DNA from 3 places in the Shewanella sp. 125m-1 genome. Region 2 is predicted to be linked to each of the others. Evidence: predicted binding sites of a transcription regulator. Region 2 holds the regulator's gene; each other region holds the start of a gene.
What was found. Region 2 encodes LexA, which represses DNA repair genes until DNA is damaged. Its sites were predicted from a motif close to TACTGTATNNNNATACAGTA; they were not measured.
Positions count from the first base shown of each region.

Region 1 (5,945 bases), on a different contig from region 2:
ATTACACCTTTTTCAGTAAAATATCACAGTTAAGTGTTTGAAACCTTTTTAACCAGATTGAGAATAACTTTTACCCAATAAATATCATTATCAGGTGTTAACATTAAACTAGCATGAATTAGAAGATTACCCAAATCTAAGGCTACAATATACAAACTTAGGCTAAACAACTCTCTAATTCAGTTTTAAAATAAGGGCTATTCATCTTAAATTCCCTGCCCATAAACATCAGTAAAAATCACTATCAACCGGATATATACTCGCAGGCAAAAACGGTTTTAATAAATCAAAATAAGTTTATTTATTCCATAAAAAAACGTCCATAACGGACGTTTTTATTTAAGGTTAGCTATCGCTTTAGCCTATTTAAGACAGTTTAGCGGTTATCCAAGGGATAACTTGCTCTAACGCGCCGTCAAGGTTCTCTGGCTGGCTACCGCCAGCTTGAGCCATGTCAGGACGTCCGCCACCTTTACCACCAACTTGAACAGCGATAGAAGCGACTAATTCACCCGCTTTGACTTTGCCAGTCAAATCTTTAGTCACACCAACAATCAAGTTAACCTTATCTTCGCCTGCGATAGCAAGAACCACAATACCAGATTGTAGCTTTTGCTTAAGCTCATCTTGCAGGCCGCGTAGTGCGCCTGCATCGATACCTTCAAGCTTCTTAACTAACACCTTAACGCCATTTACATCAACAGCTTCGCCAGCAAGATCGGCACTTGTCGCTGCAGCCAGCTTATCTTTCAACTGAGATAGCTCCTTTTCAAGCTGCTTAGTTTTATCAAGCTGCGCCTTAAGCTTAGTCACCACTGAAGCACTGTCACCCTTTAATAGTGCAGCAGCTTCTTCTAGGTCTGCTTGTTGCTTAGCAACATAGGCCATAGCAGCAGCACCGGTTACAGCCTCGATACGACGCACGCCTGCAGCAATACCACCTTCAGAGGTGATCTTGAATAAACCTATATCTCCAGTACGGCCAACGTGAGTACCACCACATAGCTCAATAGAGAAGTCACCCATGGTCACAACACGTACTTCAGAATCATATTTCTCACCAAACAGTGCCATTGCACCTTTTTCTTTGGCAGATTCGATATCCATGACTTCAGCAGTCAATTCGTGGTTACGACGAATTTGTGTATTAACAAGCTCTTCAACCTCTTTCAGCTCATGCGCTTTAACACCTTCAAAGTGAGAGAAGTCAAAACGTAAGCGGTCTGGATCGACCAAAGAACCTTTTTGAGTCACGTGAGTACCAAGTACTTGACGTAGCGCTGCGTGTAAAAGGTGGGTAACTGAGTGATTTAGCTCTGTTCTATGACGTAGCTTCTTATCAACATTAGCGGTTAATGCCTGACCGGTTTTAAGCTCGCCAGTGATAACACGCCCGATATGTCCAATTGCTTGACCATACTTTTGTGTGTCAGTAACAGTGAACTCAACTCCCTCTGCAATCAATATACCTTTATCGCCACTTTGACCGCCCGACTCACCATAAAATGGTGTGTTGTCGAGTACAATAACCGCTTCATCACCCGCCGCAATAGCGTCTGTTGCTTCACCTGATGTGAAGATAGCCGTTACTGTCGCTTGGTTATTAAGCTCGGTATAACCAGTGAAACGACTTTGTTCGTCAATTTTTAAACCTTCGTTATAGTCGGTATCAAACTGACCCGCAGCCTGTGCGCGACTGCGCTGCTCCGCCATTGCCACTTCAAAGCCAGCTTCATCGACAGTGATTTCACGCTCACGACAAACATCAGCAGTTAAATCGACAGGGAAGCCATAGGTGTCATAAAGCTTAAATGCTGTTTCGCCATCTAAAACATCAGTTGTTAATGCTGATAGCGCGGCATCCAAAATACCTAGCCCACGCTCTAATGTACGAGCAAACTGCTCCTCTTCAGCTTTAAGCGACTTCTCAACAATAGCTTGAGTCTCTTGCAAGCCTTTCGCTGCATCGCCCATCACTTCGATGAGTGTTGGTACTAACTTATAAAAGAAGCTTTCAGTTGCACCTAGCTTATTACCATGACGGACTGCACGACGAATAATACGACGCAGTACATAGCCGCGGCCTTCATTTGACGGCATAACGCCATCCGCAATCAAGAAGGCACATGAACGAATATGGTCAGCAATCACACGTAGCGATTTGTTTTCAAGATCTGTTACACCAAGAATAGCGGCCGCTTTCTTGATTAACGCTTGGAAAATATCAATCTCATAGTTTGAATGTACACCCTGCATAATGGCAGCGATACGCTCAATACCCATACCAGTATCAACAGATGGCTTAGGCAGTGGCTTCATCTCACCGTCAGCTTGACGGTTGTACTGCATAAATACGATGTTCCAGATCTCAATAAAGCGATCGCCATCTTCTTCAGGTGTACCAGGACGTCCACCCCAGATATGATCGCCATGATCATAGAAGATTTCAGAACAAGGTCCACAAGGACCTGTGTCGCCCATTTGCCAAAAGTTATCTGATGCGTAAGCTGCACCTTTATTGTCGCCGATGCGGATAATGTTTTCTGCTGCAACGCCAATTTTCTTATTCCAGATTTCAAACGCTTCATCATCTGTTTCATAAATGGTGACGCAAAGACGCTCTTTTGGCAGCTTTAATTCTTCAGTAAGGAAAGTCCATGCAAAGTTAATCGCTTCTTCTTTGAAGTAATCACCAAAGCTAAAGTTACCTAACATTTCAAAGAATGTATGGTGACGAGCTGTATAGCCAACGTTATCTAAATCGTTGTGCTTACCACCCGCGCGTACACAGCGCTGTGAAGAAGTTGCACGAGAGTAACTACGCTTATCAGCACCCAAAAACACATCTTTAAACTGGTTCATACCCGCATTAGTAAATAGTAGGGTTGGATCGTTCACAGGAACGAGCGAACTACTATCAACGACCTGGTGACCATTTGTGCGGAAATATTCCAAAAAAGCACTTCGCAGTGCTGCAGTGGTTTGATACATGAAACCGTCCTGAATTAGGTTGTGCAAATAGCTCCAAAAGAGCTGAGTGATAAATTTTTATGGATAGCATTATAAGCAGAGTCATGGCTAACAACCAGCCCTGTTGATACAAAACTGTGTAGTGGCTAAGAAATTAGCGCCCTGAAGCTTGAATGAGTCAATATAAGAAGATAACGGAATCTGCTAAATACTTGCTAGCGCATCAAATGTAGCCGTTTGTAGTTCGTCATAAACACAGTTGCGCAATGGGGAATATCATGACGCAATGAGTTTGTCGCTATCGAAGAGTTTTTAGTTGCAGAAAATAGAAATCTTGGATGGGTGATCTAGTCGAGCTCTCTTACGAGAATGGTCGCGGCGCACAGAGTTATTCATCGTGGAATAAAACTCATAGCGCAACCGCGAAATGCATAGCTGAAAGGCTCAGCTATGCATTTAGAGTGGGCTTAAAATACTTCGCCAGTCTCTAAGTCAACGTTGTCACCGGCTGTATCGGCAGCCTCAGCAGTAACCTTCTCACCTTTGCCTAACAGCATAGCGCGTAGCGTCGTTTCGATTTCATCTGACACTGCAGGATTTTCGATTAAGTACTTACCTGCGTTTGCACGGCCTTGACCAATCTTATTGCCTTTATAGGCATACCAGGCACCTGACTTTTCAATTAGCTTATGCATAACACCTAAGTCAACGAGCTCGCCAGTTTTGTTAATGCCTTGGCCATAAAGGATCTGAAATTCAGCTTGTTTAAATGGCGCAGCAATCTTGTTCTTAACCACTTTTACACGGGTCTCGTTTCCGATCACTTCTTCTCTATCTTTAATCGCACCAGTACGGCGAATATCTAGACGAACTGAAGCGTAGAACTTAAGAGCGTTACCACCCGTTGTCGTCTCTGGATTACCAAACATAACACCAATTTTCATACGAATTTGGTTAATGAAGATTAGCAAAGTGTTTGACTGCTTAAGGTTACCAGCAAGCTTACGCATCGCTTGGCTCATCATACGCGCCGCAAGGCCCATGTGAGAGTCACCAATTTCACCTTCGATTTCAGCTTTTGGTGTCAATGCTGCTACCGAGTCAACGACGATAACATCTACAGCACCACTGCGTGTTAATGCGTCACAAATTTCTAGTGCTTGCTCACCTGTATCAGGCTGAGAACAAAGTAGGTTATCGATATCAACACCTAGCTTTTTAGCATAAATAGGGTCTAGAGCATGCTCTGCATCGATAAAGGCACAGGTTTTTCCCTGCTTCTGAGCTGCTGCAATCACTTCTAGGGTCAGTGTTGTTTTACCTGATGACTCTGGACCGTAGATTTCAACGATACGACCCATAGGCAATCCGCCTGCACCTAAAGCAACATCCAAAGATAATGAGCCAGTAGAAATCGTTTCTACGTCCATTGAACGGTCTTCACCTAACTTCATGATTGAGCCTTTACCAAACTGCTTCTCAATCTGACCTAAAACGGCGTTCAGTGCTTTCTCTTTATTTGGATCTATCTTCATTCTGATATCCTCTGGATCACAGTGCTACACGGTATTGGCACTGAATTTTCATTTGGTGACGACTCATTTTAGCCTTGGCTAGAGCCTCAATATGAAACTAGTATACTGTACAATCATACAGTATCAAGTGCTGTGTAAAAATATTTTACAAAAAGTTTAAAATCAATCATTTAGGAGCATCTAGCATTTTTGCACAGTAATTTATTGCTGAAACACTGTAAGAATTCCGCCTAATCTAGACAAAATATTGTTAAGATTAGCGCCAATATTGTTTCAGGCGCTTTTAGCCGCCACAGTAAATCACAGGCAAAACAAATCGATGACCGCTATTGATCCGCAAAGCTTAGAAAAACATACCCCAATGATGCGTCAATATTTGACGTTAAAAGCCCAACATCCAGACATGTTGCTCTTTTATCGTATGGGCGATTTCTATGAGCTCTTTTATGAGGATGCCAAACGAGCCTCTGAGCTACTAGGGATCTCATTAACCGCACGAGGTAAAAGTGGTGGAGACCCGATTCCGATGGCAGGTCTGCCCTATCATGCGGTTGAAGGTTATCTGGCCAAGCTAGTGCAACTTCGTGTTTCGGTAGCGATTTGCGAACAAATTGGCGATCCTGCGACCTCTAAGGGACCGGTTGAACGTAAAGTAGTACGTATCGTTACCCCTGGAACCTTAACCGATGAAGCCCTACTGCAAGAAAGACAAGACAACTTACTTGCAGCGCTTTACCAGGGTAAAACCGGTTACGGCTATGCAACTTTAGATGTTGCTTCAGGTCGTTTTGTCATTACTGAACTTGCCAATACTGAAGCGCTTGAAGCCGAGTTACAACGGACCAACCCCGCTGAATTACTCTATAGCGAAGACTTCTCTGAAATGAGTCTAATCGCTGCAATGAATGGCACTCGACGCCGACCAGAATGGGAGTTCGACTACGACACTTGCCATCGATTACTGCTCAATCAGTTCGGCACTAAAGATTTAAAAGGCTTTGGCATCGAAGACGCGAGACTGTCACTCCAGGCTGCAGGCTGCTTAATGCAGTACGTCAAAGATACTCAACGTACCGCACTACCACATATCTACTCGATTGTGCGTTTTAATCAATCTGACAGCATAGTGCTAGATGCTGCAACGCGTCGTAACTTAGAGCTAACGGTGAACTTGCAAGGTGGGCGAGAAAACACCCTCGCCTCCGTGCTCGATAACACTGTTACGCCTATGGGCAGTCGTATGCTGCAGCGCTGGTTACATCAGCCACTTCGTGACCATGATATTATTCGTGCAAGACAGGCCTCGATTGAAGAGTTGCTGGGTAATGGTCACTATGAAGTGCTATCGGAAGATTTAAAAGCCCTTGGTGATATTGAGCGAATTACTGCACGTATTGCCCTACGCAATGCCCGTCCACGAGACTTTGCTCGCTTACGTCA
Region 1 is NZ_JBRILT010000001.1:265,056-271,000, reverse strand. Features, by position in the region: gene alaS (alanine--tRNA ligase) at 367-2,991, opposite strand; gene recA (recombinase RecA) at 3,438-4,505, opposite strand; gene mutS (DNA mismatch repair protein MutS) at 4,825-5,945, shown strand, end outside.
Region 1: a site for LexA is predicted at 4,609-4,628, ahead of recA (recombinase RecA). Genes of this name have one in related genera too.

Region 2 (5,945 bases):
CGACCAAATTCGTAAAGAGGTCACCGAGCAAGGTGGGGAAACGTTACTGCTCTCAGGTGGCGATATTAACACTGGCGTACCTGAGTCTGATCTTCAAGACGCCGAGCCAGATTTTATCGGCATGAACCACCTTGGATATGACGCCATGGCCGTGGGTAACCATGAGTTTGATAATCCATCGACGGTGATGGATAAGCAGAGAGGCTGGTCAAAGTTCCCGTGGTTATCGGCCAACATCTATCGCCAAGTCGATGGTGAATGGCAACGCTACTTCGAACCCTACAAGCTATTCGAGGTTCAAGGCTTGAAGCTAGCCGTAGTCGGCCTGACTACCGAGCATACCGCTGAGATAGGTAATCCAGAATTCGTTGAAGATCTAAAATTCACTTCAGCACAAGCTGAGGCAAAAAATATTTTGGCAGAGCTTGAGCAGAAGCATCAACCGGATCTTGTTTTTAGTCTCACCCATATGGGTCACTATGAAAATGGTAAACATGGAAGTAACGAGCCCGGTGATGTTGCTCTTGCCAAAAGCCTAAAGCCTGGCCAGATCCAAGCAATCATTGGCGGACATTCACAGTTGCCTGTGTGTATGGAAGGGGACACTGGTGAGTACGTAGAAGATTATGGTCGAGATGAGCCTTGTAGGCCTGATCGTCAAAATGGCACTTGGATCATGCAAGCCTACGAGTGGGGAAAGTTCGTTGGTCGCGCCGATTTTGAATACTATGGTGGTAAGCTACACTTGGCAAACTACGAGTTAGTACCAGTGAATACAGAAACCAAGTTTGGTTCCTACTATCCGCCTCATATGCTAACGCCTAAGGATAAGGAAACCCTCGAACTGCTTCGGCCCTATCAGCGTAAGGGGCAGCTGAAGTTGAGAGAACAGATTGGTGTTGCAAAGGCGGACTTCATTGGTAAGCGTAAGATTGTTCGTTACCAAGCTACGCCTCTGGGGGTGATGATTGCGCACGCTCAAACTCAGCTTCCTATCCCCGCAGATTTTGGGATCATAAACTCAGGTGGTATTCGAGCCACCATAAAGAAAGGGCCCATTCGATATCGTGATGTGCTTAAGGTGCAGCCTTTTTCCAACAGCGTGACTGTAACCGAGATGAATGGAGCCGAACTAAAGAAGTATTTGTCTAGGGTTGCGCTTAAGACTCGAGGCTCTGGAGGCTTTGCCCATTTTAGCGGTATCAAGATGACCGTTGACTGTAAAGCTAAAGATGTCGATATCAGAACTGTTGGTGATAAGCCCTTCAAGCTAACAGATAAATATCGATTTACCCTCCCTAGCTATAACGCTGCGGGCGGTAATAAGTATCCCAAGTTAAAGGAAAAGGCGAGAGATACCGGCTTTATTGATGCAGATATGCTTTATCAATTCATCAAAAAGCATGACACGCTCGATCCTGCCAATTATGACAGAGCGAAAGATGTTCGCTATATCAACTCCAGAAGTTCTGATGGCTGCGGCGGTTAATCTTAGCAGTTAATAAGGTTAATCAGCTGGCACCTTAGATCTCGAAACAGAGCCCAACCTTTGATTGGGCTCTGTTTTTTAAGGTATGTGTTCGGCAAACTATACCTAGCCTTTTTGTACATACCAAGGTCGTCAGCAAGTATAAAGTAGAGCAAATGCCTTGTTGCTTACCACTCCCTTCTTCTCGTTCGAGCTTTGGTAGCTGTCAGGTAAAAGTGCAAGGAAATAAAGTTGAACCAACAGCGGGCGCAAGAGGCTCAATTGCGCGGACTTATTTGTCTATGGAACAAACGCACCCGAGATACTAAATGAGTAGGCAACAAAGTCAGCTAATGAACGCTTGAGATAAAGAGGTACCTTCAGGCGCTACCCAATAACGAGTTTCACATCGCTGGATTTATTTCATTTGAAACTGGATCCCACAAAAAACAATATAACTGGTTATTACTTGCACTCAAAAAAATACTGTATATACTAACAGTTACTGTATAGAAAGACAGGGTTAACCATGAGACCACTTACACCGCGCCAAGCTGAAATTTTAGAGCTAATTAAACGTAATATTGCTGATACTGGCATGCCACCTACCCGTGCCGAGATCGCTAGACGTTTAGGTTTTAAGTCAGCCAATGCTGCTGAAGAACATTTAAAAGCCTTAGCTAAAAAAGGCTGCATTGAAATTATGCCGGGCACGTCTCGCGGTATTAAGTTAACCCAAGAAGACACTGAAGATGCAGATTTAGGTTTACCCCTTATCGGCCAAGTTGCTGCAGGTGAACCGATTCTTGCGCAAGAGCATGTCGAGCAACACTATAAAGTCGATCCCGCCATGTTCAAGCCATCAGCAGACTTCTTACTCAGAGTCCGTGGTGACAGTATGAAGAATATTGGCATACTAGAAGGTGATCTACTGGCTGTACACAAAATACAGCAAGCACGTAACGGCCAAGTGGTTGTAGCACGCGTTGAAGATGATGTTACCGTTAAGCGTTTTGAGAAAAAGGGTAACAAAGTTTTCTTACATGCTGAGAACGAAGAGTATTCACCAATTGAAGTGGATCTAGCAAACCAAAGCTTAAGCATTGAAGGTTTAGCCGTTGGTGTGATCCGTAATGGAGACTGGCAATGAACAAACTAATGGGAACGAGTCCTCGTCACCCTGGGCTGTGGCAAGATATGCCATCGACCAATATGGTGAGCAGCACGAGTAATGACATCACGACTATGGTGACCCAAACTCAAGGGCGTGATGAGCTGAACCAGATCAGTGCTCAGCTTTCACAATTGAGCCAACAGGGTCGCTGGATTGTACTGATTAGCCCGCCGAATATTGGCTACAAGCAGATGCTAGCAGCTGCGGGTGTAAGAATGGACCGCATTTTACTGGTTCATGCTAAAGATGAAGTGGAAACACTTTGGGCAATGGAAAAAGCCTTAACAAGCGGTACCTCAAGTGCGGTGATTACTTGGACCAACTCTTTAGATGCTCGTGACAATCGACGCCTACAAATCGTTGCCAAAAGCGCTCGCGCTGTCGGCATTGTCATTGAACATTCGATTGATAACACAAATAAGCAACAATCTTGTCGCTCAATCAATATGCAGGATAGTGCTTTTGGTCAAGCCTCCCTGTTTGGTGCTGTTCATTAAGCAGAACATCTCCTCGCTTTCTAATACATGATGACTAGGAGGTGCGTTTTAGTAAGCGCCTTCTAGTACAAACGATTTTCTAAAGCCCTCATTCGAGGGCTTTTTTATTATCAATAATTGAAAAAGTGATCTTGATCAATATTTAAACACCAAGTAGTGTAGGAAGTCATAACAACGATATTTTGTTATATCCGAGCGATTTAGTTGTCGGTCTTTGCTCTGGGATTAGTCCTGAATTTGAAGCTTAGACTGAGATTGGCCTGATATATTTCAGCCGTATGTGCCAACGTGGTTACACCAGCAGTGAATAGCACTGAATACAATAGCCTGTGTCGCGATCCCATTAATTGCGACTCGATAGGCAAGCCACTCGCGCACTTTGAAGTCATCGTTGCTTTTTTGGGAACTGAAGAGTTTACATAGAGCAGAGACTTACTGTGTGACTCTTCTTTGTCTTGTGGACAGAGGAGAAGTCTAGTGAAGCAATTGTTGTATTGTGTGCTGGCGTTGCTATTTTCGCCCGTACTTGTTGCATCAGAAATGCCGCTTAATATGACAGAGGGTGTTACGGATATCAGTGGGCGGGTTTACAACCTCCATATGATTATTCTCTACATCTGCTGTGCTATTGGCATCGTGGTTTTTAGCATCATGATTTACGCTATGATCAACCACCGCAAATCAAAAGGCGCAGTCGCCGCCAACTTTCATGAAAGTACTAAAGTCGAGATCCTTTGGACTGTTGTACCTTTTATTATTCTTATACTTATGGCTATTCCCGCAACCAAGACATTGATTGCTATGGAAGATCCAAGTAATGCTGACCTCACCATCAAGATTACCGGCTCACAATGGAAATGGCATTACAGCTATTTCAACAAAGATGTTGAATTTTTCAGTCTGCTTTCTACCCCCAGAGCGCAGATAGATGGCGAAGAAGCAAAAGGTAAAAACTACCTTTTAGAGGTAGATAAGCCACTGGTACTACCGATTAATCGTAAAGTACGTTTCTTAATGACTTCAGATGATGTTATTCACTCCTGGTGGGTACCCGCATTTGCCGTTAAAAAAGATGCTAATCCAGGATTTATTAATGAAGCCTGGACCCGCATCGACAAACCGGGCACTTATCGTGGCCAATGTGCCGAGCTCTGCGGTAAAGACCATGGCTTTATGCCTATTGTTGTTGAAGCTTTATCAGAAGAAGATTTTGATGCTTGGCTGATTGCACAACAACAAGCCGCCAGCAATGCCGAAGTGGCAGCAAAGGCTGCCCTATCGCAAACGCTAACAATGGAAGAATTAATGGCGCAAGGCGAGCAAGTCTACCTTGCACGCTGCGCTGCCTGCCACCAGCCTAATGGTGCTGGCCTACCTGGCGTATTCCCTTCTCTTATTGGCAGCCCGCTTATTAAAGGGCCTGCTCAGCTGCATATCGATATTGTATTAAATGGTAAATCGGGCACTGCTATGCAGGCGTTTTCTAGCCAGTTAACTGCAACTGAAATTGCTGCCGTAGTGACTTATGAGCGCAATGCCTGGGGCAATAACTCAGGCGACACTGTTCAAGCAGCCGACGTAAGCTCAGATACGACCACGCCAGCAACATCGGTAGATACAACCCCAGCGACTCCAAGTGCAATACCTGCGACCTCACCTGCAACACAAGCTGAGGTTAATCAAGATACAACCTCAGAAACCAAAGCTGATGACGAGGTAACTAAAGAACTAACAACGGCACCATTAGGTGACCTAGCCATGAATGAACTCCTGACCATGGGGGAAAAAGTCTATATGACTAGCTGCGCGGCTTGTCATCAAGCAGCGGGGACAGGCCTACCTCCAGCGTTCCCATCATTAGTGGGTAGCCCAATCATCAAAGGCCCTGTAGCCGCTCACCTTGATATTGTTATCAATGGTAAACCTGGTACGGCAATGCAGTCATTTAGCGCGCTACTTACACCACAACAGCTTGCTGCAGTGGTGACTTATGAGCGCAATGCCTGGGGTAATAACTCTGGTGATGCCGTTCAGGCTTCTGATGTTGATGGTCACGGAAAGTAAGGGATTAACATGAGCACAATTACACAAGACTCACCAGCCGCTAACGACGTGAGCCATGATGACCACCACCATGGCGCGCCAAAAGGTATTATGCGCTGGCTGTTAACCACTAACCATAAAGATATTGGCACCCTCTATCTTTGGTTCAGTTTTATTATGTTTTTAACCGGTGGCGCGATGGCAATGGTGATCCGCGCAGAGCTATTTCAGCCCGGATTGCAATTAGTCGAACCCAACTTCTTTAACCAGATGACCACTGTTCACGGTTTAGTGATGGTATTTGGCGCTGTGATGCCGGCCTTTACAGGCCTAGCTAACTGGCTAATTCCGATGATGATTGGTGCTCCCGATATGGCGCTACCGCGAATGAATAACTGGAGCTTTTGGATCCTACCTTTCGCATTTGCCATTTTGTTAAGCTCACTTTTTATGGAAGGTGGCGGCCCCAATTTCGGCTGGACATTCTACGCACCACTATCGACAACCTATAGCCCTGACAGTACCGCTCTATTTGTATTTGCAGTTCATATCATGGGGATTAGCTCAATCATGGGCGCGATTAATGTGGTCGTCACTATCGTCAATATGCGTGCCCCCGGTATGACTTGGATGAAGCTGCCGTTATTTGTTTGGACCTGGTTAATTACCGCCTTTTTACTTATTGCGGTCATGCCTGTGCTCGCTGGCACAGTGACTATGGTACTCACCGATAAATACTTCGGCACTAGCTTTTTTGATGCCG
Region 2 is NZ_JBRILT010000004.1:28,037-33,981, forward strand. Features, by position in the region: gene ushA (bifunctional UDP-sugar hydrolase/5'-nucleotidase UshA) at 1-1,489, shown strand, start outside; gene lexA (transcriptional repressor LexA) at 1,998-2,618, shown strand; gene ACVBIK_RS03115 (cell division inhibitor SulA) at 2,615-3,139, shown strand; gene coxB (cytochrome c oxidase subunit II) at 3,617-5,203, shown strand; gene ctaD (cytochrome c oxidase subunit I) at 5,213-5,945, shown strand, end outside.

Region 3 (5,945 bases), on a different contig from region 2:
CCATGGTGCGATTGTTTGGGATGAGGTAGTCGGATTGTTGATCACCATGATTGCCGCACCAGCAGGGTGGCAGTGGTTGGCTATTGGTTTTCTCCTGTTTCGTTTATTCGATATCTTAAAGCCATGGCCCATTCGTTGGCTTGATGCTAAGGTTCATGGCGGTTTTGGTATTATGATTGACGATGTGCTTGCGGGTATTTTTTCGCTACTTTGTTTACAAGGTTTCGCTTACTACTTTGCTTGATAGCTGTTTAAAGAATAAAAAATGCAGAGCTTAGCTCTGCATTTTTGTTTTACTCGCTAAAAAAGAGATTAGCTAAGCAGGAGTTCCTTTGCGTTCGCCAGAGTATTGCTGGTGATGGTGTCGCCACCTAATAGACGTGCGAGCTCTTCAATGCGCTGAGTTTTATCGAGCGTCACCATTGAGGTCTCCGTTTTGCCGGCCTTACTGCTCTTATTAACGAACATATGTTGATGGCCATTACCTGCAACCTGAGGCAAATGAGTCACACAAAATACCTGTGTTGATCCACCAAGACTTCTAAGCATACGACCAACAACAGCAGCTGTCGGCCCTGAAATACCGACGTCGACCTCATCAAAAATCAAGGTTGGAGTTGAGACCTTCTTAGCGGTGATCACCTGAATACCTAAACCAATACGTGACAGTTCACCACCCGATGCCACTTTGGCAATTGGCTGCAGAGGCTGACCAGGGTTAGTTGAAACTAAAAACTCAATATTGTCACAACCCGTTGGCGTAACAACAGCCTCGTTAAAATTCACCGCAATAGTAAACTTGCCCTTAGGCATGTTGAGCTCATGGATAGACTGAGTCACTTGCTTATCAAGCTCTTTAGCGTAGCGGCTGCGGCTTTGACTGAGTTTTTTAGCATGCTGTAAATAGGCTGCCTGGCTTGCTCTTAGTTGCTCACGTATATCGTCAAGTTTGTCGTCATCAGAGCCTAAATCCATGAGTTCATCTAATAGACTTTGGTGATGTTTATAGAGTTCGTTACCTGATACTTGATGTTTACGCGCAAGTTGCATAGCTTTTGAGAGTCGCAGCTCTAAGTGAGCGAAGTATTCTGGATCGAGCTCTAAGCCATCTAAGTAGCGTTCAAGTTCACTGCTACTCTCCTGCACTTGGATCAGCGCATCGTTGAGCATAGCCACGACATTACCCAGTTCAGGATCGTAGCTTTCGAGATCTTGCCCTTGGCTGATACTGGTATTTAGCAGTGATTCAACACAGCCTTCATCACAGTCTTGCAGAATGTGTAGTTGGCTACGGCAAAGCTCGATAAGCGCGGTGCTGTTCGCCAGCTTCTTGTGCTCGGCTTCAATAGACTCAAATTCACCTTCATTAATGGCAAACTCGTTTAGCTCTTCAACCTGATATTGCAGCAACTGCTTTCGAGCTAAGCGTTCTTGCTGGGACATTTCTAATAGGTGTAGCTGTTTTTCGATTGTCTTACATCTATGGTAGCTGGCGGTCACACCGTCGAGCAGCATCTTATGGTTAGCATAGCTATCTAATAGAGTGAGTTGATGTTCACTTTTTAACATGGCGTGGTGGGCATGTTGACCGTGAATACCAATTAATAGTTGTCCTAGCGACTTGATTTGCACTAAGGGAACGGGGTTACCGTTTATGTAGGCGCGTGAGCGGCCGTCACTGCTAATCGTGCGGCGTAAGATGCATTCATCATCAAGTTCAAGATCGTTATCTTCAAGCCAGCGTTTAGCGGCTGGAGTATCATCTAATAAAAAGCGGGCACTTACTTCGGCCTTAGTGGCACCAGGTCTAATGCTATTCGCGTCGGCTCGATTACCTAAACAAAGGCCAAGGGCATCGATAGCAATCGATTTCCCCGCGCCAGTCTCACCAGTAATACTGGTCATACCGGCTTTAAAGTCGAGTTCCAAAAAACGCACAATAGCAAAGTTGTTGATGCTGAGTTGGCAAAGCATAGTGATGTCCTTTTCAAAACACTGTATTGATAAACAGTATATACTGTTTTTATGTACAGTAAATACCTGGTTGGTAAATCAATCGATTTGATTGCATTTATGGGACGCTGTTTCAAATGGAATGAATCTGACAAATAGCCACTTTTAAGAGTTTAGAAATAAAGTATCTATTTTTCAATGTGGTAAGATGAGCTGCATCATAGCGATAGGCCATGTATGTCTGTTTTAGGTTGTACCCCAGTTATGGCTATCTATGGCATTTTAGACGGTATAAACAGTTTTCGATTGCAGTAAGTTGAATTTATTATGTGGATAGCGGCTTGTTAGAAGGTGCTAGGTGCTTCATTTTGTATGAAGGGGAATAACAGGAGTGTTCATGCTACACAGCCGCTATGTATGAGATAACAATTGTGAGCAACTATTCGCAGTTACTATTTGAGTAAATATGCGAGCAACTAACAGTAATCTGATAAGAATGAGCTATCAGTTAGCAAATATCATTTATAAACCATGAGTTATCAATCATCACGTATCGAATATAGCGATAGTTTAAGAGTAAGCAATGACAACATATAATGATGAGTATTATATTGCTTTTCGTCCTCGTGGTGATGAGCAGGTATACATTCGGCCTGATAGAGAAACAGCGCAAAGAAAATATCATTACACAAAGCTAGTTAGCGGTGAACAACCATTGATTTTTTCTAATGGTTTTAGAGACGAAACAAATCAGAAACGGCCTTTAACGGATCTGTTTGTTGATACTTCAGGTTTATTGATAAACGATGAACTGAAGGACAAATTTAGCCAATACAAGATCGAGGGGATGCAAATTTACCCCGTTGTATTTATAGATGATACTAGCGTTTGGCATGATAGTTATTGGTATTTTGGCTTCTATAAAGAGTTGGACTGTATTGATCTTGTTAACTCCGAAATTGAAATGTTTTATTTTGACGATGACGATGACGATGACGATGACGATGACGATGACGATGACGATCTGCTTGAGGTAAAGCGCTATTCTCTGAATAAGACTGTATTAGATAGTATTGATGAAGCTAATCGTCTGATTTTTAAAGTTGCCAACTGCTCTAAGAGTTATGTTTTTTTTCATAAAAGCATCGTTGAGTTCATCTCTCATAGAGCGTTTTCTGGTGTTCAATTTATTAAAGTGTCTGACTTTAGAGAGGGCGATCAGTTTTAAATCTTATTACTACATATCGCAGAGTCATTAATAAGGTTAATGACTCTGCGCACTAACAAGAAGCCCTTGTTCAAAGTAGAGGTGCTGCACTCATTTTAAAGTGGCTTAATGGTTAGCTTTTCACTCGCAAAAAGCAGTTACACAGCTTGGTTTGTACACTTATCGAGGGCTGATTGGTAATACTCTTGGTAATTGTTTGCTACGAGTTCTTCATCAACATACAGCTGCCTGATAACATTATCGCATCGAGCGATGATCTGCTGAACTTGCCCCGCGCCATATTGCCTAGGCCAAACATAAGACAATGACTTGATAATATTCAAGCACACGGTTTTTAGCAGTGGAGCCTTTTCATTTATTGCGAGGTAGGTTTCAAGCAGAGTTAATTTGTCTGCGCCGTTATTTTTTACGAAGGTGTATTGCTCTTTTAACCAGACTCGTTTTACTGCATTTCCCGTTTTCAAACTATCGAGCATCGCGACTTTACTCGAAAAAATAATCTGACTTGTCTCATAGCCTAAGGTTTCACTAGACCATTGGATTGCTAGATCAAATTCATTTTCAACACTCATAACATTCAGTAGCCAGGCATAATGAAATGCGGCGTAAAAGTGCTGAAAAGCCCCCTTAGAGTGTAAGCCCTTTAACATACTGATGGCACTGCGATAATAGCCTAACTCAATTGAGATATGAGCTTTAATAAGTGTGACTTCATTTTTAATTGACTCGTCTTTTGAGTCCATCAATAGCCGAAGGTGATGTTTCGCTTCTTCTATTAAGGTATTTCTTTTATGAGAAGTGCGGGCTGAATAGAGAATGGTACGGATCAAACTCAGTTTGGCGTATTCATTATTTCGGTAGGTATCTTTGTTGATCTCCAGATAAAGTCTAAAGCGCTCAAGTGCCTGATCATAGTCGTTAACTGAAAGGCAAAGGTTAACGATGATCTGCTCTCTTTCAGAATTACCCGGTACAAGTTGACTGGCTAGCTCTAGATGCGATATCGCCGTGGGAATATCGTTATTCTTAAGTTTTACATAGGCAGCTTCAGTTCTTACTCGCGTATCGTTGGGTAAAGAGATAAGCAATTGGTTGATAATACAATCGGCTTCCTCGGTTTGCCCTAGGTTTGCTAACGAATTGGCTAATCCTACTTTAGCCCAGTCCAGATCTTTTTTGGCGAGTGTAGACTGGTACACTATTTTAGCCTGTTCATGACGCTCCAGCATCGTTAAGAATACGCCTCTAAAGCGTTGGATGACAAAGTAGTATTCAGGGTGAAATGGTGCCATTTCGTCGCATAGTTGTAGCCCTTGGTGGGCATCTGATTTTCGCTCAGCAGTATAGAGACCTAATAATTTTTTTCTGCGCCTAATGGCGATAGATAAGCGATTTTTTAAGGTAATGGCATTGAAAGGCTTTAATAAATACTCGTCAGGTTTCAGTTCAAGAATAGGTCTGACAGTAGCGGACGAATTATCTCCCGTGACTAGTATAAAGACGGCTTCATCGCTCAGCAGGTTTAGGTGCTTGAACTCCTCAAACAATTGTTTCCCATTCATGCCTACACCAAAGTTGAAATCACAAATAATTACATCAAACTGCTTATTTGCAGCAAGAGCGAGTGCCATTTTGGCGCTTTTTGATGTCAGCACGTCGGTTTCAGAAAAACCTAGCTTTACCAACATACTCTTGATGGTAAATAGAAATGTGGGGGCATCATCGATGATAAGTACTTTTAGTGTTTGAAACGATTGCATAGCAAATATTGTCCAGAAAGAAATGTTGACTGCAGTGCTCAGTAATAAAATCCGCGTTAAAACTCTATAGCAATATCTGATAATGTTGCTATTTTTTGCTTAGTTGCTTAGTTGCTTAGTTGCTTAGTTAGCCGCTTAACGACCTCATGAGGTCGTTAAGTAAAGTGGACTTTCATTTAGCCACGTAATTACGGTTAACATTCTAAGGCTTATTGATACTGGCTAATTAACCATTGATTGATTGTATTTACAACGGCATCAATCTCCGCGCTCAGTTGCTTAATTGCATCCGGTGCACCGTCGCAGTTAACTGATTCACAGTTAGCTGCTGCAGTGGCTAATTGAGTTAGCCCTAGTGCATTTGCTGCGCCTTTAATGCGGTGGCCTAATGCTGATAATGGAATAGCTTGCTCTGTTAGCTCGGCTTTATCTGCCAGTAATGAATCTCTGACGATGGCAGAAAGTTCGAGTTGTTCTTCAGCACTATAGTCACTTAGCCACTCCAGCTGCTCTTGGTTATCGCCATTGGTTTTCTCGGCGCAGTAACGCCCTAAAACCTCACTAAGCAAGATAAAAGAGTAAGGCTTATATAGTACCTCACTCATACCTGCCTGATTTGCTTTTTCAGCTGCAAGACGTGAGTCTTCAGCTGTGCAGCCGACGATAGCTAAGTTTTTAAATTCAGGCTTGGATCTCAACTGGCGCACCAGGTCATAACCATTAAGATTTGGCATATGACAGTCTGTTATAAGCAGTGATACATTGTTTTTATTGGATGCTAAGTAAAGTAGCGCTTCTAGCCCATCGTTGACGGTTACCACTTCTAGCCCAAGTTTGCTAAGCTGCTTTTGAAATAAAAAGCGGTTAATCGGATCATCATCAGCAACTAAAACCTTGCCTTGGTATTGTTTGCTTTTAGCCGCGATCATCTCTTTGCTTTGGTGATTAGATCGTAAGACTTGTCTTAATAACAGATCCGGATATACATTGCTTGTTTCTGCTGG
Region 3 is NZ_JBRILT010000001.1:234,544-240,488, forward strand. Features, by position in the region: gene ACVBIK_RS01020 (phosphatidylglycerophosphatase A family protein) at 1-244, shown strand, start outside; gene recN (DNA repair protein RecN) at 313-1,974, opposite strand; gene ACVBIK_RS01030 (imm11 family protein) at 2,537-3,181, shown strand; gene ACVBIK_RS01035 (response regulator) at 3,319-4,941, opposite strand; gene ACVBIK_RS01040 (ATP-binding protein) at 5,151-5,945, opposite strand, start outside.
Region 3: a site for LexA is predicted at 2,016-2,035, ahead of recN (DNA repair protein RecN). Genes of this name have one in related genera too.